DNA from 3 places in the Cobetia sp. PDI-12MA genome. Region 1 is predicted to be linked to each of the others. Evidence: predicted binding sites of a transcription regulator. Region 1 holds the regulator's gene; each other region holds the start of a gene.
What was found. The regulator sigma-54, encoded in region 1, starts transcription at its own class of promoters, with help from an activator protein. The targets are predictions, from matches to a motif close to TGGCACNNNNNTTGCTNT.
Positions count from the first base shown of each region.

Region 2: AC5WNI_RS00340 (P-II family nitrogen regulator) is a predicted target of sigma-54. The motif match lies at 3,710-3,727, and genes of this name have one in related genera.
Region 3: AC5WNI_RS00285 (amino acid ABC transporter substrate-binding protein) is a predicted target of sigma-54. The motif match lies at 2,160-2,177, and genes of this name have one in related genera.

Region 1 is NZ_CM183351.1:818,201-824,239, reverse strand. Features, by position in the region: gene AC5WNI_RS03525 (KdsC family phosphatase) at 107-676, shown strand; gene lptC (LPS export ABC transporter periplasmic protein LptC) at 676-1,359, shown strand; gene lptA (lipopolysaccharide transport periplasmic protein LptA) at 1,468-2,046, shown strand; gene lptB (LPS export ABC transporter ATP-binding protein) at 2,050-2,790, shown strand; gene AC5WNI_RS03505 (RNA polymerase factor sigma-54) at 3,024-4,472, shown strand; gene hpf (ribosome hibernation-promoting factor, HPF/YfiA family) at 5,124-5,432, shown strand; gene AC5WNI_RS03495 (PTS sugar transporter subunit IIA) at 5,442-5,912, shown strand.
Region 2 is NZ_CM183351.1:74,159-80,197, reverse strand. Features, by position in the region: gene AC5WNI_RS00360 (hypothetical protein) at 1-565, opposite strand, end outside; partial or broken gene AC5WNI_RS00355 (YifB family Mg chelatase-like AAA ATPase) at 646-1,491, opposite strand; gene AC5WNI_RS00350 (CBU_0592 family membrane protein) at 2,630-2,908, shown strand; gene AC5WNI_RS00345 (accessory factor UbiK family protein) at 3,001-3,375, opposite strand; gene AC5WNI_RS00340 (P-II family nitrogen regulator) at 3,813-4,151, shown strand; gene AC5WNI_RS00335 (ammonium transporter) at 4,183-5,430, shown strand; gene glnK (P-II family nitrogen regulator) at 5,580-5,918, shown strand.
Region 3 is NZ_CM183351.1:61,649-67,687, forward strand. Features, by position in the region: gene hemE (uroporphyrinogen decarboxylase) at 1-148, shown strand, start outside; gene AC5WNI_RS00275 (VanZ family protein) at 303-689, shown strand; gene speE (polyamine aminopropyltransferase) at 969-1,832, shown strand; gene AC5WNI_RS00285 (amino acid ABC transporter substrate-binding protein) at 2,263-3,288, shown strand; gene AC5WNI_RS00290 (amino acid ABC transporter permease) at 3,545-4,735, shown strand; gene AC5WNI_RS00295 (amino acid ABC transporter permease) at 4,746-5,870, shown strand; gene AC5WNI_RS00300 (amino acid ABC transporter ATP-binding protein) at 5,949-6,039, shown strand, end outside.

The DNA of each region.
Region 1 (6,039 bases):
TCTGTTCGACGGCAGATCGTCCCGACAGTAGACGCTACCGCTCAACGCCCATCAGCGCCGTTCACAGGACAGCGTCAAGCATGCACGGAGTGCGAGGAGAAAGACCATGAGCGACACGAATTCCCTGAGCGAAGAATATCCGCAGGACATCATCGACCGCGCACGCCGCGTGCGCCTGCTGACGCTGGATGTCGATGGCGTGCTCACCGACAACCGCCTGCACTACGATGCCAACGGTGTCGAGACCAAGTCCTTCCACGTCCAGGATGGCCATGGCCTCAAGCTGGTGCTGCGCAGTGGCGTTCGCGTCGCGCTGATCACCGGCCGCAGCTCACCGATGGTCGAGCGTCGCGCCAAGGAACTGGGCATTCAGGATGTCATCCAGGGCCGTGAAGACAAGCTGGTCGCGCTGACCGACCTGTGCCGCGAGTACGGGGTCGAGCTGGAAGAGGTCGCCTATTGTGGCGATGACCTGCCGGACCGCGAGGCCATTCGTCGTGTCGGTCTCGGCGTCAGCGTGCCCAACGCCATGGCCTACGTGATGAGCGAGGCCAACTGGGTCACCTCACGCCAGGGCGGCGATGGTGCCGTACGCGAGCTCTGTGATCTGCTGCTCAAGGCACAGGGCCACTGGGCCTCGGTGCTGGATACCTACCTGCAGGAGTCGCGCCCCTGATGTTACGTCTGCCCCGCCCTTCTCCGCGTCTCTGGCTGATGCTGCTGTTGCTGCTCGTCGGTGGCGTGCTGGCGCTGATCGAGCAGCGCAACAGCCTGGAATCGACCGTCAATGTCGAGGTCGACAGCAGTGAGCCGGATTACTATCTCGACGGGGCAGACATGACACGCTTCGATGCGCGCGGCGTGGCGATCCAGTCCATGAGCTCGCCGCATATCGAGCATACGCCAGGCGATGACGTGACCCGGGCGCAGACCCCGAAGATTCGCACCAACGACAGTGAAGACCGCCGCTGGTATGCCACGGGGGACAGTGGCGTGTTGAGCGCCGGCGGCGACACCTTCACTCTCGAGGGCAATGCCAGACTGCGCCAGCCCGATGACCGCTGGACCCTCGATACCGATGTTCTGCACTACAGCCGTGATCAGAATCGCGCCTGGAGTGACGTGCCGGTCGTGATCACCCAGAATGGCCAGCATGTCGAAAGCGACAGCTTCAGCGCCGACCTCTCCCGGGATTCCGCCGTGCTGCAGGGCCGCGTGCGCAGCGTCCTGCAACCCGGCACGGGCCAGAGCGAGGCCAGCAAGGAAGCCGAGCGCATCGACTCGGGCACCGACAGCACCACTACCGATGACGGGCGCATCAACAGCACCTTCGAGGCAGCGCCTGCCAGCGGTGAATGAACCTGCCGGGCTGGCCGTCGCGCCATGACCCGCGCCGCAACACCTTCTTCCCTGCCGCTCGATGGCATCATTGCTCGGGCGGCGACCCCGTCATGCCAAGGAGCCACCATGACTTCCACGACTCGCAAGCCCTTGACGGCCTGTCGCCAGACCCTCAACAGCGGTGTCATGGCGCTCTGCCTGGCACTGGGCATGTCCACCTTCGCCCCGGCCGCCATGGCGCTGGACAGCGATGCCAGCCAGCCGATCAACATCGCCGCGGACGCCCTGTCTCTCGATGACAAGGCCGGCACAGCCACCTACACCGGCCAGGTGGAGATGCGCCAGGGCAGCATGAAGCTCGATGCCAGCCGCGTCGATATCAGCCGCGCCGGCAGCGGCGAGATCTCGCTGGTCAAGGCCACCGGCAAGCGTGCCTACCTGGAACAGCAACCCGCACCCGACGAGAAGCTGGTCAAGGGCTGGGCCGACACCATCCGCTATCATGCGCTGGAGCGCCGCGTGGAGCTGGTCGGCAATGCGCGTCTCGAGAAAGGCGATGACACCTTCGAAGGCGGCTACGTGGAGTATTTCCTCGACAAGCGCCAGGTGAACGCCAACAACAGCAAGACGGCACAGCAGACCGAAGGCGGTCGCGTACACATGACTTTGACGCCGCGCGGCGCCAATGCCAGCAAGGAAAACTGAGTCATGACTGCTGCTACCCCGCGTACGCTGAGCGCTCGCCATCTGGCCAAGGCCTACAAGGGCCGCAAGGTGGTCAAGGACATCTCGCTTGAGATCCGTCAGGGTGACATCGTCGGCCTGCTGGGCCCCAACGGCGCCGGCAAGACGACCTCGTTCTACATGATCGTCGGGCTGGTGCGCGCCGATGCAGGCGACGTCTCCATCGACGACAAGGACCTTTCCGCTGCCGCCATGCATCAACGCGCACGCGCCGGCATCGGTTATCTGCCGCAGGAGGCGTCGATCTTCCGCAAGCTGTCGGTGGCCGACAACATCATGGCGATTCTGGAAACCCGCAAGGATCTGGATCGCAATGGCCGCAAGGCACGTCTTGAAGAGTTGCTCGAGGAATTCAGCATCACGCATATTCGTGCCAGTGCCGGCATGAGCCTGTCCGGCGGGGAGCGTCGTCGGGTCGAGATTGCCCGTGCACTGGCCACCGAGCCGGACTTCGTACTGCTCGATGAGCCCTTCGCCGGCGTCGACCCCATCTCGGTGGGCGAGATCAAGAGCATCGTGCGTCAACTGCGTGACCGTGGCATCGGCGTGCTGATCACCGACCACAACGTGCGCGAGACACTCGATATCTGTGACACCGCCTATATCGTCGGCGATGGTCAGATCATCGCTCACGGTGACGCGGACTCCATCCTGGCCAACCAGCAGGTACGCGACGTCTACCTGGGCCACGAGTTCACGCTCTAGGGCCAGCGGATGCGCTGAGCCCTCCCACGGCGAAAGCTTCATAAGCCGCTGCGTGATTTTATCGCGTAGCGGCTTTTTCATGTCTGACATCAGGCGCATGCATGACGTCCATACCACCTTGGTGTAAACATGGCATGCAAGTTGCTTGAATATTCACTGCAACCACTTGTCAGTGGCCCGAGTCACGGTATAGCGTAGTAAGCACGTTCCTTTGCCGTGAATTGACTGACTCCATGAAACCCACCCTGCAACTCCGCCTCGGCACCTCGCTGACCATGACGCCGCAGCTTCAGCAAGCGATCCAGCTGCTGCAGCTGTCGACGCTCGACCTGCGTCAGGAGATTCAGCAAGCCCTCGAGTCCAACCCCATGTTGGAGCTCGACGAGGACTACGAGTCGCTGGATGTCATCGAGACACAGGATACGAGCGAGATCTCCACTGCCGACTCCTCGAGCGAGATTCCCGAGGAATACCCTCTCGACAGTGACTGGTCGGACCTCTACCAGGACCACGCCGGTAGCCTGACCAGCTCCGGCAGTGGCAGCGGGAGCGAAGAAGGGCCGGACTTCGATCGCAATACCAGCGTCGAGAGCCTGCAGGACCACCTGCGCTGGCAGCTGGCGATGACCGACCTCGATGGCCGTGAACGCCAGATGGCGGAGAGCCTGATCGATGCCGTCGACGGTGCCGGTTACCTGAGCCTGTCACTCGATGAGCTGGTCGATGGTCTGCGCGGCCAGGGCCTGCCCGGCCTCAAGGCCTCCGAGCTCGAGCAGGTACTGCTGCGTCTGCAGCAGTTCGACCCGACCGGCGTCTTCGCCCGCGACCTGCGCGAGTGCCTGCTGCTGCAACTGGCGCTGCTGCCGGATGATCTGCCGCTGCTGGCGCAGGCGCGTCGCCTGGTACGTCAATTCCTCGAGGCACTGGGCAACGATGATCGCAAGCTGCTCAAGCGCCGACTGAGCCTTGACGATGACGAGCTGGATCACGTCATCCGCCTGGTGCGCGCGCTCGATCCGCGTCCGGCATCCGCCTGGGGCGAGCCCGCCAGCGATTACGTGGTCCCTGATCTACTGGTGCGTCATACCCGCCACGGCTGGCAGGTCGAGCTCAACCCGGAAGCGCTGCCCAAGCTGCGCATCCAGCCGGAATACGCCGCACTGATCAAGCGTGCCGACAAGTCCGCCGACAACACCTTCCTCAAGGACAACCTGCAGGAAGCGCGCTGGCTGATGAAGAGCCTGTCATCACGCAATGACACCCTGCTCAAGGTCGGCCGCGAGATCATGGCGCGCCAGATCGACTTCCTCGAGCAAGGCGAGGAAGGCATGAAGCCACTGATTCTGGCCAACATCGCCGAAGTGGTCGAGATGCACGAATCGACCATCTCGCGGGTCACGACCCAGAAATACATCCACACCCCGCGCGGCGTCTTCGAGCTCAAGTTCTTCTTCTCGAGCCAGGTCGGTGGCAGCGGTAGTGGCGACGCCCACTCAAGCACCGCCATTCGTGCCCGCATCCGCAAGCTGATTGCGGAAGAGCCGGCTCGCAAGCCTCTCTCCGACTCACGCCTGGTCGACCTGCTCGCCAGCGATGGCATCGAGGTCGCACGCCGTACCGTGGCCAAGTATCGCGAAGCGATGGGCATCCCATCCTCCAGCGAGCGCAAGCGTCTGGCCTGATGTGTCATCTGCGGCTGCCATGCGCCTGGTCTCCCTCCTATCATGGCCGTTGCCGCCAACCTCAAACGCTGGTTTTCTCTCTCACCAGCCTCTGACATTACTGACACCGGCGCGCCTGTCGCGCGCCCTGTCATTCCGTCAACCGCTCGTCAATGGCCCATCATGGCGCGCAGGATGATGGCAAAAATCCATCATTCCGGCTGCATCATTTACCGTCAATCGCATGTTTTTAAAGTCACTTTTAGCCGTATTGCACCGGGATGTCACTCGGTGATCCTTCCGGCACGCTGCTTGCTCCACGCAACCCAAGCGCCTGAAAGGCGGCGTACATGCAGGGATTGGCGACGAAAACCCGTCTTCTTGCGCGCCTTTCATGCACCACCCTTCAAGCGTGACCTTGAAGTCCATTCCGTTACCCCTCACTGAGTTGAAGACAAGCACTGAGCCACGATGCAGCGCAGCGTTGATCTTTGCGCAAAGCTTGGGCATTGTCGGTACAGACGCTCACGACATCTGACGCCGCTGGCAAGGGCGCGAAAACATCGCCAGACGGTGGTCGTCAAGCCTGTTGCAGAGCGTCCGATCAGGGTTTGCTCGTAGTCAAAAAGGGTTACAATTGAATGGCAACCCGCTGGATAAAGGAGCGTGTCCATGCAAGTGAATATCACCGGGCATCATGTGGAACTTACCGATCCTCTCCGCGATTACGTCAACGAGAAGCTCGCTCGCCTCGAACGGCATTACGACAACATCACCAATGTTCAGGTGACACTGTCGATCGAGAAGGAGCGCCAGCAGGCTGCCTGCACCTTGCACGCAGCAGGCGCTGACCTCCACGCCCTGGCAGAAGACCCCAACATGTACGCTGCCATCGACGCGCTCGCCGACAAGCTGGATCGCCAGCTGGTCAAACACAAGGAAAAGTCCCAGGCTCGTGCTCAGGGCACCGGGACCCGTTGACCTTCAGCCATGACACTTGATCAGATCCTTCCCCCCGAGCGCACCCTTTACGGTGTCCCCGGGGGGAGCAAGAAGCGGGTGCTTGAATTCTTCAGCACCTTCATCGCACAGAACATTCCCAGCCTGGATAGCCAGGAAGTCTTCTCGCGCCTGATCGGGCGCGAGAGACTGGGGTCGACCGGCATCGGCCACGGTGTGGCCGTGCCCCATGCACGCAGCCCGCATTGCAAGACACCAATCGCTGCGTTTCTGAAGCTCGGTGAACCCATCGACTTCGATGCCATCGACGGAGAACCCATCGATCTGCTGTTCGTGCTGCTGGTGCCTGAGGAAGCGGACGAGACCCATCTGACGCTGCTCGGGCAGGTCGCGGAATTGCTCAATTCCCCGACCAATCGCTCGGCCCTGCGCCAGGCAGACAGCCAGCGTGCACTCTTTGAGGCATTGACCCAAGCCATCGCCGAATTACCGGCGCGCTGAATCACAGGCCCGGACATCGTCCGGGCTTTCGTCTTGCTGGCCTCCCATCGGCCGACGTACAGCGCACTGATAGCGGGCAACCTTCTGCCCCACCCCTGCATTCTTTCGACGTTGACCTCGCCCTTGG
Region 2 (6,039 bases), 740 kb from region 1:
GCGGTCGATAAAGACGCTCTTTTACTTCTTCCCAAGGGTAAGTGGCGAGCACCCGCTTGATTTCAGATGATCGACCGTAAACGCGTGCAAAAAATTCGGTGCAAGGGATGAGCAGATGTTTGCCACCTGGGAGGTAAAATTCAATCAGGTACGATTTGTGTTTTCTGTCCAGCGGTAAATAGCTTGCCTCATGAAAGGAGGTATAGAGGCTGCGCCCTGCTTTGTGTAAGTCGTCTAAGGAGACAATCCGCCAGCCGCCCGGAGAGAACGAAACAGGGAATGTTTTCTCCTCAAATGCGATGCGGGAGTTGCTCACGCCCTTTTCCCAGACGGAGCCGATTCTCAATAGCCCGACATGCGTTAAGACCGTCGTTCGCTTAATCACATCTCCTAATTTGTTCTCCTGATCAATAGGTCTTAAAAATACATAAATTTTAGGGACGCTTTGTGAGCGGATATTTTTGAAGATAGGCCCGTACCACCAAACGACCAAGCGCTCAGTTTCGTCTTTAAGGGTGCCATCTTGAAAGCTAAAGGTTCTGCATTGTTTGAGAGAAACGGTCACAAGGGCGTGCTCTATGTAAACTCAACATAGAGATTGTCGCAGTAATTATTGTTTAGTCGCAACAATTGTTGGAAATGACAGCCACCGCCCACCAGCGCGACCCCACTGGCCGTGTGGTGCGGAGCACGAAAAGGCCGCTGACCCCAGCGCTCCATGATCGGCAGGCCACATACCGAGCGCACCGCCGCGACTTCCAGTGCCTCCCCTTCGCCCAGTGGCGGCAAGATGCCGGACAGGCGACTGGCCAGCATCGTCTTGCCGGTGCCCGGCGGACCAGCGAATAGCAGGTTGTGGCCGCCCGCCGCGGCGATCTCCAGTGCCCTGCGTGCCTGATGCTGGCCACGCACCTCGCTCAGGTCGGGCTCTGGCAGGCGCGCCTGGGGAATGATCGAGCACACATGCGCTGTGAGGCGCTCGCGCCCCAGCAGGTGGGCCACCAGCTCCAGCAGGTGGCCCACCGCCAGGACTTCCAACTCCTCGGCGAGTGCCGCCTCGTCGGCATTGCCGCGCGGCACCACCAGCGTCCGCCCCGCCTTGCGACAGCAGAGTGCGGCTGGCAGCACGCCAGTCACGGCGCGGATGCTGCCATCGAGCGCCAGCTCACCCAGGCACTCCATCGCAGCTACGGCTTCTTCCGGTATCTGCCCTGAGGCAACCAGAATCCCCAGCGCAATGGGCAGATCGAAGCGTCCGCCTTCCTTGGGGAGGTCCGCTGGCGCCAGATTGAGGGTGATACGGCGCGCCGGAAACTCGAAGCCGGCATTGAGCAGCGCACTGCGCACCCGCTCACGACTCTCCTTCACCGCCGCTTCCGGCAAGCCGACGATGGACAGCCCCGGCAAGCCGTTGGAAAGGTGTACCTCCACCTGAACTTCCGGCGCTTCGAGACCAAGTGACGCGCGCGTGCGCAACATTGCCAATGACATGAGTCTTCCCTGCGTGATGCCGCCTCTCAGTTGCACGGCGCAATCGGAGCAGGCCCTGGCCTGCCATGAGCACGAAGGCACACACCGCTGCCAACCCTCCCAGCATGGCAAACCTCATACCCCCCCAGACGGCGAGCGCCTCAACGCTCGGGCGCTCGACAATTGCCGCAAGGCTTCGCATCCCCCCACGACACTGCCATGCATCACCTGAAAATGTGTGTTCAGATGACGATTCTCGCGCATATAACGTAAACCTCTTTACGCCCCAGGATACCGAAATTACTGGATGCGTAACTAATAGACAGGCTGTGGACAAGATTACATAATCATCGCGTGTGGACATTTTTTGAGCGCTCAAAACTTCATCAGTCAACACGCTGATACCATCGATGATCAAACGTGCCAACGTCAGACCAGGCAATCCACAGCCTTCACATCTCCAGTCAACAGAAATTAAACTCAATAAGCACAGACAGGTTCTTGGACACTCGACTCAGTCGAGTGATGAAAGCCATGTCAGAGATCAGGTTGAATCAGAGAAGGCGCATGCGCTGCGCTCGAGGAATTTGCACGAGTATCGGGTTGTTGATGCCTAGGGATTGGCGCCTGAGGACCTGGCACTGGGTGACGACTTGTTGCTGCCTGGTAGTTGAGAGCATCTGGCGCCCTGCGGCTGCGGCTGCGACTGCGGCTGCGGCTGCGACTGCGACTGCGACTGCCATTTCAGCTTCACGCGTCGCAACGCACCCGGGTGCTGACGATGCGGGTCGCTCGCCAGCATTGCCGACAAGCGCTCACGGCGGATTAAAAGTAGCGGTTTCGCCAGCACTTTCCACGCAAAAGCGCCTGTTTTGGCGCATTTCAGCGCCACCAGGCGCCACACGGGAATGGCGAGAGGCCGACTTGATACCTGCCTGCACCAAGAAAGTGCTCATACAGGGGCCATGGCGCCCTCGAGAGAACCACAAGAGTGCCGCCGGACGGGGACTGCTGTATATTTGATCGGTTGTCCCGGCCTTGCCGGGATGACCGCCAAGCTGTCTCACGGAACGCCGCCGATGCGCGGCAGAGAATCGTCCAACCCACGGAAAGGGCCAGCCATTCAGGACGACTTCGGCTTGTTTCAGGAGCACTACCCATGCAAGACATGCTTGCCCCGCTGGCATCCCTGGCGGATGTGATCGGCATGCTAGGCACCACTCTGGTCGTCGGCGCCTTCTTCCTGCTGCAGCTCGGCAGACTCGATGCCCGCAGCCTGACCTACAACCTGATGAATCTGAGCGGGGCGATCCTGCTGTTGATCAGCCTGTGCATCAATTTCAACCTCGCCAGCTTCGTGATCGAGATCTTCTGGATCATCGCCTCAGTGGTAGGTCTGGTGCGCTGGATGCTGGGCACTCGTCCCCAGACTGCCTGAGGCTTCCCCCGGAATCAGCGGCGCCCATGACGCAAAAAACCGCCACGCCCCGAAAGGGCGTGGCGGTTTTGGTTCAGCCGTCACCTGACGAGTCAGGCGTCGCGCTGGCGCTCGATCTCCGCGGCGTGGCTGGCGGCTTCACGCTTCGCCACCGCGGCTTCCCCCTCGTCATCCACTGGCATGGCGGGCTCGGCAGCCGGTGCATTGCCCGCTACCAGCCCTTGCTTTTCCAGCAGTGCCTCAAGAGCGATGACCTGCTTTTCCAGCGACTCGACGCGGCTGCGCGTACGCGTCAGCACATCCATCATGATGTCGAAGTCTTCACGCGAGACCAGTTCCATGCGGTCGAAGGCACCGCGCATCACCCCTTGCACGGACTTCTGCAGCTCTTCCGGGCCATGCGAGGCATCCTGCAGGCGCTCACCGATCTGCTGGGCCATACGCCCGATGACGTCATTCTTGAACATGCTGCACCTCAGCCGTTGCGGGCCGGCAGCCGCGTCGTGCGGACTGCCGGTCAGAAAATGATGACACCCCTGTACATGGGGCCGTCGTGTCCTGCTGCAAGGATACGCAACCCTGGAGTCGGGTGCATGCCCCGCATCGTCCTGCACCAGACAATCCTCATCGGCAGGCACACACCTGCACCACATTAGCACTTGCCCCCACACCCAAAGGCGCAGAAGCAGCACCATTACGGTGCATGCCAGGTGACCTCCGGATTCAGCCATCTTTGCACAGGCCGAAAGACGGTCAGCCATCTGGCGATAACCAGATGAGTTACAAGGATTTTCAGCCTCATGGCACATCTCGTGCGATGCACTTGTCAGGAACAGGCCGCCAGCTCATCTGACTGGCCATGCTTAACAAGAATGATCATTCCGGTAGCGAACGGGGGCAGCACATGAAACTGATCACCGCCATCATCAAACCCTTCAAGTTGGACGACGTACGAGAAGCACTGGCCGACAACGGCGTGCAGGGGATTACCGTCACCGAAGTGAAGGGCTTCGGACGTCAGAAGGGGCACACCGAGCTGTATCGCGGTGCCGAGTACGTCGTCGACTTCCTTCCCAAGGTCAAGATTGAAGTGGCTATCGATGACAGCAGTGTGGAATCGGTACTGGACGCCATCACCCAGGCGGCCAACAGCGGCAAGATCGGCGACGGCAAGCTGTTCGTCACTCCGCTGGACGATGTCATCCGTATCCGCACCGGTGAACGCGGCGCCGACGCTGTCTGAGCCCCGCGCACAATAACAAGGAGAACCCCGCATGAACGAGATCATCGAGGTCAAGTACGCACTTGATACCTTCTACTTCCTGGTCTGTGGCGCCCTGGTGCTATGGATGGCAGCCGGCTTTGCCATGCTCGAGGCCGGTCTGGTCCGCGCCAAGAACACCACCGAGATCCTGACCAAGAACGTGGCGCTGTTCGCCATCGCCTGCACCATGTACATGGTCGTCGGTTACCACATCATGTACTCGAGCGCCGAAGGCGGCTTCCTGCCGAGCCTGGGCTTCCTGATCGGTGCCGAGAATACCGCTGAGGAAGCGCTCGCTTCCGGTGGCGACATCTACTACAGCGCTCGTTCCGACTTCTTCTTCCAGGTGGTGTTCGTGGCAACCGCCATGTCCATCGTCTCCGGTGCGGTCGCCGAGCGCATGAAGCTGTGGGCCTTCCTGGCCTTCGCCGTGGTCATGACTGGCGTCATCTACCCGGTGCAGGGTTACTGGACCTGGGGTGGCGGCTTCCTGAGCGCAGCGGGCTTCAGCGACTTCGCCGGCTCCGGCATCGTGCACATGGCCGGCGCTTCCGCCGCTCTGGCAGGTGTGCTGCTGCTGGGCGCTCGCAAGGGCAAGTACGGCAAGAACGGTGAGATCAATGCCATCCCGGGCGCCAACCTGCCGCTGGCCACGCTGGGTACCTTCATCCTGTGGCTGGGATGGTTGGGCTTCAACGGCGGCTCCGAGCTGGTGCTGTCCAACATCGATGAAGCCAACGCGGTCGCTCAGGTCTTCGTCAACACCAATGCCGCTGCCTGTGGTGGTGTCATCGCCGCGCTGATCCTCGCCCGTCTGTGGTTCCGCAAGGCTGACCTGACCATGGCCCTCAACGGCGCGCTGGCTGGCCTGGTCGCCATCACTGCGGGTCCGCTGGCACCGAGCGTCGGTGCTGCCACCCTGATCGGCGCCGTCGGCGGTCTGCTGGTCGTGTTCTCCATCGTCGGTCTCGACAAGCTGAAGATCGATGATCCGGTCGGTGCCATCTCCGTGCACGGTGTGGTCGGTCTCTGGGGTCTGCTGGCCGTGCCGCTGACCAATGACGATGCCACCTTCTCCGCACAGCTGCTGGGCGCCGCCTCCATCTTCGCCTGGGTGTTCATCGCAAGCCTCGTGGTGTGGCTGATCATCAAGGCCATCATGGGGATCCGCGTCAGCGAGGAAGAAGAGTACGAAGGTGTGGATCTGGCCGAATGTGGCATGGAGGCCTACCCGGAATTCACCTCCAGCCGCAAGTAAGCCTGGACGTGACAGCATCTGCAGCCTCAAGACTCCCGCCACCTGGCGGGAGTCTTTTTTCCTGACTGGATAAGCGGTGTATGCTTGAGTTAGAGACCGGCGTGACGAGCAGGCCTCGTTACCCGCACCATCACCCAAGGAGAGACACGATGAAACTGGTCACTGCCATCATCAAGCCATTCAAGCTCGACGACGTGCGCGAATCCCTGTCGGAGATTGGCGTGCAGGGTATCACCGTGACCGAGGTCAAGGGATTCGGCCGCCAGAAGGGCCACACCGAGCTGTATCGGGGTGCCGAGTACGTGGTCGACTTCCTTCCCAAGGTGAAGCTGGAAGTCGCGGTGGATGACGCCATGATCGATTCCGTGATCGAGGCGATCACCAATGTCGCCAACACCGGCAAGATCGGCGACGGCAAGATCTTCGTCTCACCACTGGAGCAGGTCATTCGCATCCGTACCGGCGAGACCGGCAAGGACGCCGTCTGAGCCTCTGGCGCAAGCCCCTGGCTGACGTGCTGCCCCGACCGCTGACATGAGCACACAAAAAACCGCAGGCCATCGGCCTGCGGTTTTTTGTTTCAGCACTTGCCGTTCATGCGTGATGCTC
Region 3 (6,039 bases), 760 kb from region 1:
GCCGGGCCATATCTTCAATCTGGGTCACGGCATCAGCCAGTTCACCGACCCGGGTAACGTCAATGCCCTGATGGATGCGCTGCACGAGCTGAGCCCGGCCTACCATCAGGATGACGCCGCCAATGCGACACCGGTTGCCCGCGGTTGATGGGGATGCCCTTAATGGTCTTTTCTGCTGTCACCCCTGTAGCTGCCTGTAGAAGGTGGCAAGCAGCAGGGCTGCCAGCAGAAGGGCGCCGGGCAGTGCACCCGGCGCCATGGCAGGCCGGGCACCGCGATGGCCGCAAAGCGGGGGCGTCAGCGTGACGCCGGTCGAGCAGCGTCTCATCCCGCGCCGCGGTTGGGCCCTCGTGGCGCTGCTGTGTCTGTTGCTGATCCTGTTCGGCACGCTCTCCCCGGGCGTGCCGCATCCGGAGCAGACCTTCCCCTGGGACAAGCTGCAGCATTTCTCTGCCTTCGCGTTGCTGGCGCTGACTACGCGGCTGGCGGGCTTGACCAGCTTGATCATCCTGCCGGTCCTGCTGCTGCTGGGCGTCGCCATCGAATGTCTGCAGCTGGCGATCCCCTATCGCGGCGCTGAAGTACTGGATGCGCTGGCGGACCTCGCCGGCATCCTCATCGGGCTGGGAGTGTTTCAGGGCGTCAGGCTGATTCTCCATCTGGCCCGCCTCGGCCCGGCCTCTCGCTGAGCCTCTCCCCCGGGCCGCGTGTCACCGATACGCGGCCTGACTGAAATTGTCATGCATCAACACTTTCCACTCCGCCCGTCTTTGGCTATGGTGCAGCGCCTGCGCCATGTTGGCGCTTGCCCGGCATGTAACGCATCACGACACGTGATCGTCATGCGGGCCGTGAACTGCCGGCTTGATGCTGGCGCAGTGCTGGTTGGCGCAATTTCCGATGGCCATCGTGCCGTCTCTATCCATACCTTGATATCCCGTCTGTGATATCCAATGCGAGGGTCCCCCATGACCGAACGTCTCGATGGCTCCTGGTTTACCGAAATCTTCGATCGCCACGGCAGCGCCTTCTCGCTCAAGGTCAGCCACAAGCTGCATGACGAGCAGACTCCTTATCAGCATCTCGAAGTCTATGCCACCGAGACCTACGGCAATCTGATGGTGCTGGACGGCTGCGTGATGCTGACTGACCGTGACAACTTCCTCTATCACGAGATGATGTCGCATCCGGCGCTGTTCGCTCATGCAGACCCCAAGCGTGTCGTCATCATCGGCGGTGGCGATTGCGGGACCCTGCGTGAGGTGCTCAAGCACCCGGGCGTGGAGAAGGTCACCCAGATCGATATCGATCCGGCGGTCACGCGTGCCTCCGAGCAATTCTTCCCGGCGCTGGTCGAGTCCAATGACGACCCGCGCGCCGAGCTGCTGTTCGAGGATGGCGTCAAGTGGGTCGACAACTGCCCGGACGAGAGCATCGATGTGCTGATCGTCGATTCCACCGATCCGGTCGGCCCGGCGGAAGGTCTGTTCAAGACCGACTTCCTCAAGCGTTGCCATCGTATCCTCAAGCAGGGCGGCCTGATGGTGCAGCAGAGCGAGTCTCCGCTCTATCACACCGATTCCATCATCAAGGACCTGCGCAACGACATGGGCGAAGCGGGCTTTGATAGCGTCGCGACCCTGCCGTTCCCGCAGCCGGTGTATCCGTCCGGCTGGTGGAGCTGCACCCTGGCGGGCAAGGGCTGTGATGTGAAGTCCTTCCGCGAGGAAGACGCCGCTGCCGCCACCTTCGCGCGTGACTTCTATACCGTCGAAGCCCATCGCGCCGCCCTGGTGCTACCGCCCTTCATGCAGCGCCTGCTGGAGAAGTGATCCGCATGCACCTTGCGGTGGCAAGCAAGCCCCATCAGGCACGAAAACGTGACTGATGGGATGAACAAGCGTTGAGTCAGACAGACCGAGACATTGGTCGCAATCTGACACTCGCGCTACATCGCTGCACCGCCAACGGCCGTTTCGCAATGAAACGGCCGTTTTTATTTTGCACCGATATGAGGCGAACTGGTCCCACCATGAGCCTAACTGAGCGCCATTCGTGCGGAATGATCCGCCGCCCCACCCCGAGGATTTGGCCTATATCACTGGGCTTCAATGCTTTTTTCAGCGTTGAACGCAGCGGATCACGCGACAGGCGGAAATTGGAACGCGGCTTGCTATTGTCGATAGGTGCCATGCAATGCATTGCACCACTTCTGACTCGAGGCTGATCGAGCGGACTCCAGACTTTCGCGAGGGAATCACGATGCATAACAACAAGAAGCCACTGCTGATCGCTAGCGCCGCTGTCCTGGCCGCCTCCATGGCGACAGGCGCCAGTGCCGCGACCCTGGATAGCGTCAAGGAAAAGGGCTTTGTCCAGTGTGGCGTCAGCACCGGCTTGCCGGGCTTCTCGGCACCGGATGACGCCGGTAACTGGCAGGGCCTCGATGTCGACGTCTGCCGCGGCGTCGCGGCAGCCGTGCTGGGCGATGCCAGCAAGGTGCGCTATGTACCGCTGACGGCCAAGGAGCGTTTCACCGCGCTGCAGTCCGGCGAGATTGATGTCCTGTCCCGCAACACCACCTGGACGGCGACCCGTGACACCTCACTGGGCCTCAACTTCGCTGGCGTGAACTATTACGACGGTCAGGGCTTCATGGTCAGCAAGGACCTGGGCGTCTCCAGTGCCAAGGAACTGGACGGCGCGGCAGTCTGCATCCAGTCCGGTACCACCACCGAGCTGAACCTGGCGGACTACTTCCGCCTCAACGACATGTCCTTCGAACCGGTCGTCTTCGATACCTCCGATCAGACCGTCAAGGGCTTTGAGGCTGGCCGTTGTGATGTTCTGACCTCCGACCAGTCCCAGCTCTACGCGCTGCGTATCAAGCTCTCCGATCCGGCGTCCGCGATGGTGCTGCCGGAAGTCATCTCCAAGGAACCGCTGGGCCCCGTCGTCCGTCAGGGCGATGACCAGTGGTTCAACATCGTCAAATGGACCCTGTTCGCGCAGATCAATGCCGAGGAGATGGGGCTGACCTCCGACAACATCGAAGAGAAGAAGGCAGATACCAACCCGAACGTCGCGCGTCTGGTCGGTGCCGATGGCAACTACGGCGAAGCCATGGGGCTGCCGGCTGACTGGGCCTACCAGGTCATCAAGCAGGTCGGTAACTACGGCCAGATGTTCGAGCGCAATGTGGGTACCGGCTCCGCACTGGGTATCGAGCGTGGCTTGAACGCACTGTGGACCGATGGCGGCGTCCAGTACGCCCCGCCGGTTCGCTGATGCGCGGGCTCGCCCTGTACTGCGGGTGGGCCTTGCCCCTCATGACAGGCTGAGCAAGGACGCTGGCCAGGGGAAGTGAGCGTCTTGCTCCACTTCCTCTGGCCAGCGTCATGTGGGCCCCCAGTTGATGAGGCCTGGCCTGTGAGGCCCAGCCTGTTCCTCGTGACCCATTCATCGAGTGCCGAGAGATAACTGACCTGCCGTTCGATAGGACGGCAGGCGGAAGTCGCATAGCTTTCCGGCGGAGATTGCCTGTATGACACAACCTGCTTCTCGCCCGCCGGCCACGGTCAAGCCGCCATTCTGGCGTGACCCGGCCAAGCGGGCACTGATCTTCCAGCTATTGATGCTGGCAGGCGTGTTCGGTGTGTTGGCGATCATCGTCAGCAATACCCTGACCAACCTCGAAAGCCGTGGCATCACCACCGGCTTTGCCTTTCTGGACAACACCGCAGGCTTTGGCATCCTGCAGAGCCTGATCGACTATTCCGAGCAATCCACCTATGGCGATACCTTCATCGTCGGCCTGCTCAATACCTTGTTGATATCCGCACTGGGTGTCATTGCCGCGACCGTGATCGGCTTCATCATGGGGGTCGCGCGTCTGTCCCCCAACTGGCTGATCTCGCGACTGGCGGCGGTCTATATCGAAGTCTTCCGCAACATCCCGCTGCTGCTGCAGATCTTCTTCTGGTATTTCGCCGTTTTGAGAACCCTGCCGAGTCCGCGTGGCTCGCTGTCGCTGGGCGAGGCATTCTTCCTCAACGTGCGTGGTCTGTTCGTGCCGGCCCCCATCACCTCCAGCGGTTTCTCGGTGGTGATCGCCGTGTTCGTGCTGGCCATCGTCGCCAGCGGCATCTTCAGCTACTGGAACCGACAGCGGCAGGCACGTACCGGTCAGCGCCTGCCGGCGGGCTGGATCTCGCTCGGTCTGATCATCGTGGCGCCGCTGCTGGCCTACTTCGCGATGGGCATGCCGCTGAGCTGGGAGCTGCCGGAACTCAAGGGGTTCAACTTCCGTGGCGGCATCACGGTCGTTCCCGAGTTCCTCGCCCTGTGGGTCGCGCTGTCGGTCTATACCGCAGCCTTCATCGCCGAGATCGTGCGTTCCGGCATCGAAGCGGTACCGCACGGCCAGACCGAAGCCTCACGGGCGTTGTCGCTGTCCGGTGGCATGACACTGCGTCTGGTGGTGGTGCCGCAGGCGCTGCGCGTCATCATCCCGCCGCTGACCAGCCAGTACCTGAACCTGATCAAGAACTCGTCGCTGGCCACGGCCATCGGCTACCCCGATCTGGTCTCGGTCTTCGCGGGTACCACGCTCAACCAGACCGGTCAGGCCATCGAGGTGATCGCCATGACGATGCTGGTCTATCTGACCATCAGTCTGCTGGTCACCATGTTCATGAACTGGTTCAACGCCCGCATGGCGTTGGTCGAGCGCTGAGGGTCTGCCCATGTCGATTGAAAAGACCCTGTCACGGGTCACCGAGAAGATGATCGATTCCCGTCCGGCGCCGAGCGACAGCATCGGCGCGGTGGCCTGGCTGCGAGCCAATCTGTTCGCCGGACCGATCAATACATTGTTCACGCTGTTCGCGCTGTATCTGGTCTACCTGCTGGTGGTGCCCAGCCTGCAATGGGCGCTGATCGATGCCAGCTGGAGCGGTACCTCACGAGAGGACTGCACGGGGGAGGGCGCCTGCTGGGTGTTCATCAGTGCGCGTCTCGATCAGTTCATCTACGGCTTCTACCCGAGTGAGGAAACCTGGCGGGTCGATATCGTCTTCGCCGTCTTTGCGGCTCTGATCGCCTGGCTGGCGATTCCGAAGCTGCCGGCCAAGGGCTGGGTCGCCATCGTCAGCCTGGCGGTGTTCCCCTTCATTGCCTACTTCCTGCTGCATGGCGGCAGCTTCGGCCTCGAGATCGTCGGCACCCACGAGTGGGGCGGTCTGATGCTGACGCTGGTGCTGGCGGTGGTGGGTATCGTAGCGGCACTGCCACTGGGGATCCTGCTGGCGCTGGGGCGTCGCTCCGAAATGCCGATCGTGAAGAGCATCTGTGTGGTGTTCATCGAGTTCTGGCGCGGTGTGCCGCTCATCACGGTGCTGTTCATGGCCTCGGTGATGCTGCCGCTGTTCGTGCCCGGTGAGGTCAATCTCGACAAGCTGGTGCGTGCGCTGATCGGCATCACCCTGTTCCAGAGTGCCTACATGGCGGAAGTGGTGCGTGGTGGCCTGCAGGCGATCCCGAAGGGGCAGACCGAGGCTGGCATGGCGCTGGGACTGGGCTACTGGCGCAACATGGGGCTGATCGTGCTGCCCCAGGCGCTCAAGCTGATGATTCCCGGCATCGTGAATACCTTCATCGCCCTGTTCAAGGACACCTCGCTGGTACTGATCATCGGGCTCTTCGATCTGCTCGCCATCGTGCAGGCCGGTCTCGCCGACCCCAAATGGCTGGGCTACTCCATCGAGGGCTATGCCTTCGTGGCGCTGGTCTTCTGGGTCTTCTGCTTCAGCATGTCGCGCTACAGCCAGTATCTCGAGCGCCTGCTGCATACCGGTCACAAGAAGCGCTGATCACGGCGCCAAGGAATCTTCATCATGACAACGACAACATCCGCCTCGCAGGGCAACACCGGCGCCGATGAGCGCCCGATGATCGAGCTCAAGGGCCTCAACAAGTGGTACGGCGACTTCCACGTGCTGCGCGACATCAACCTGAGCGTGCGCAAGGGCGAACGTATCG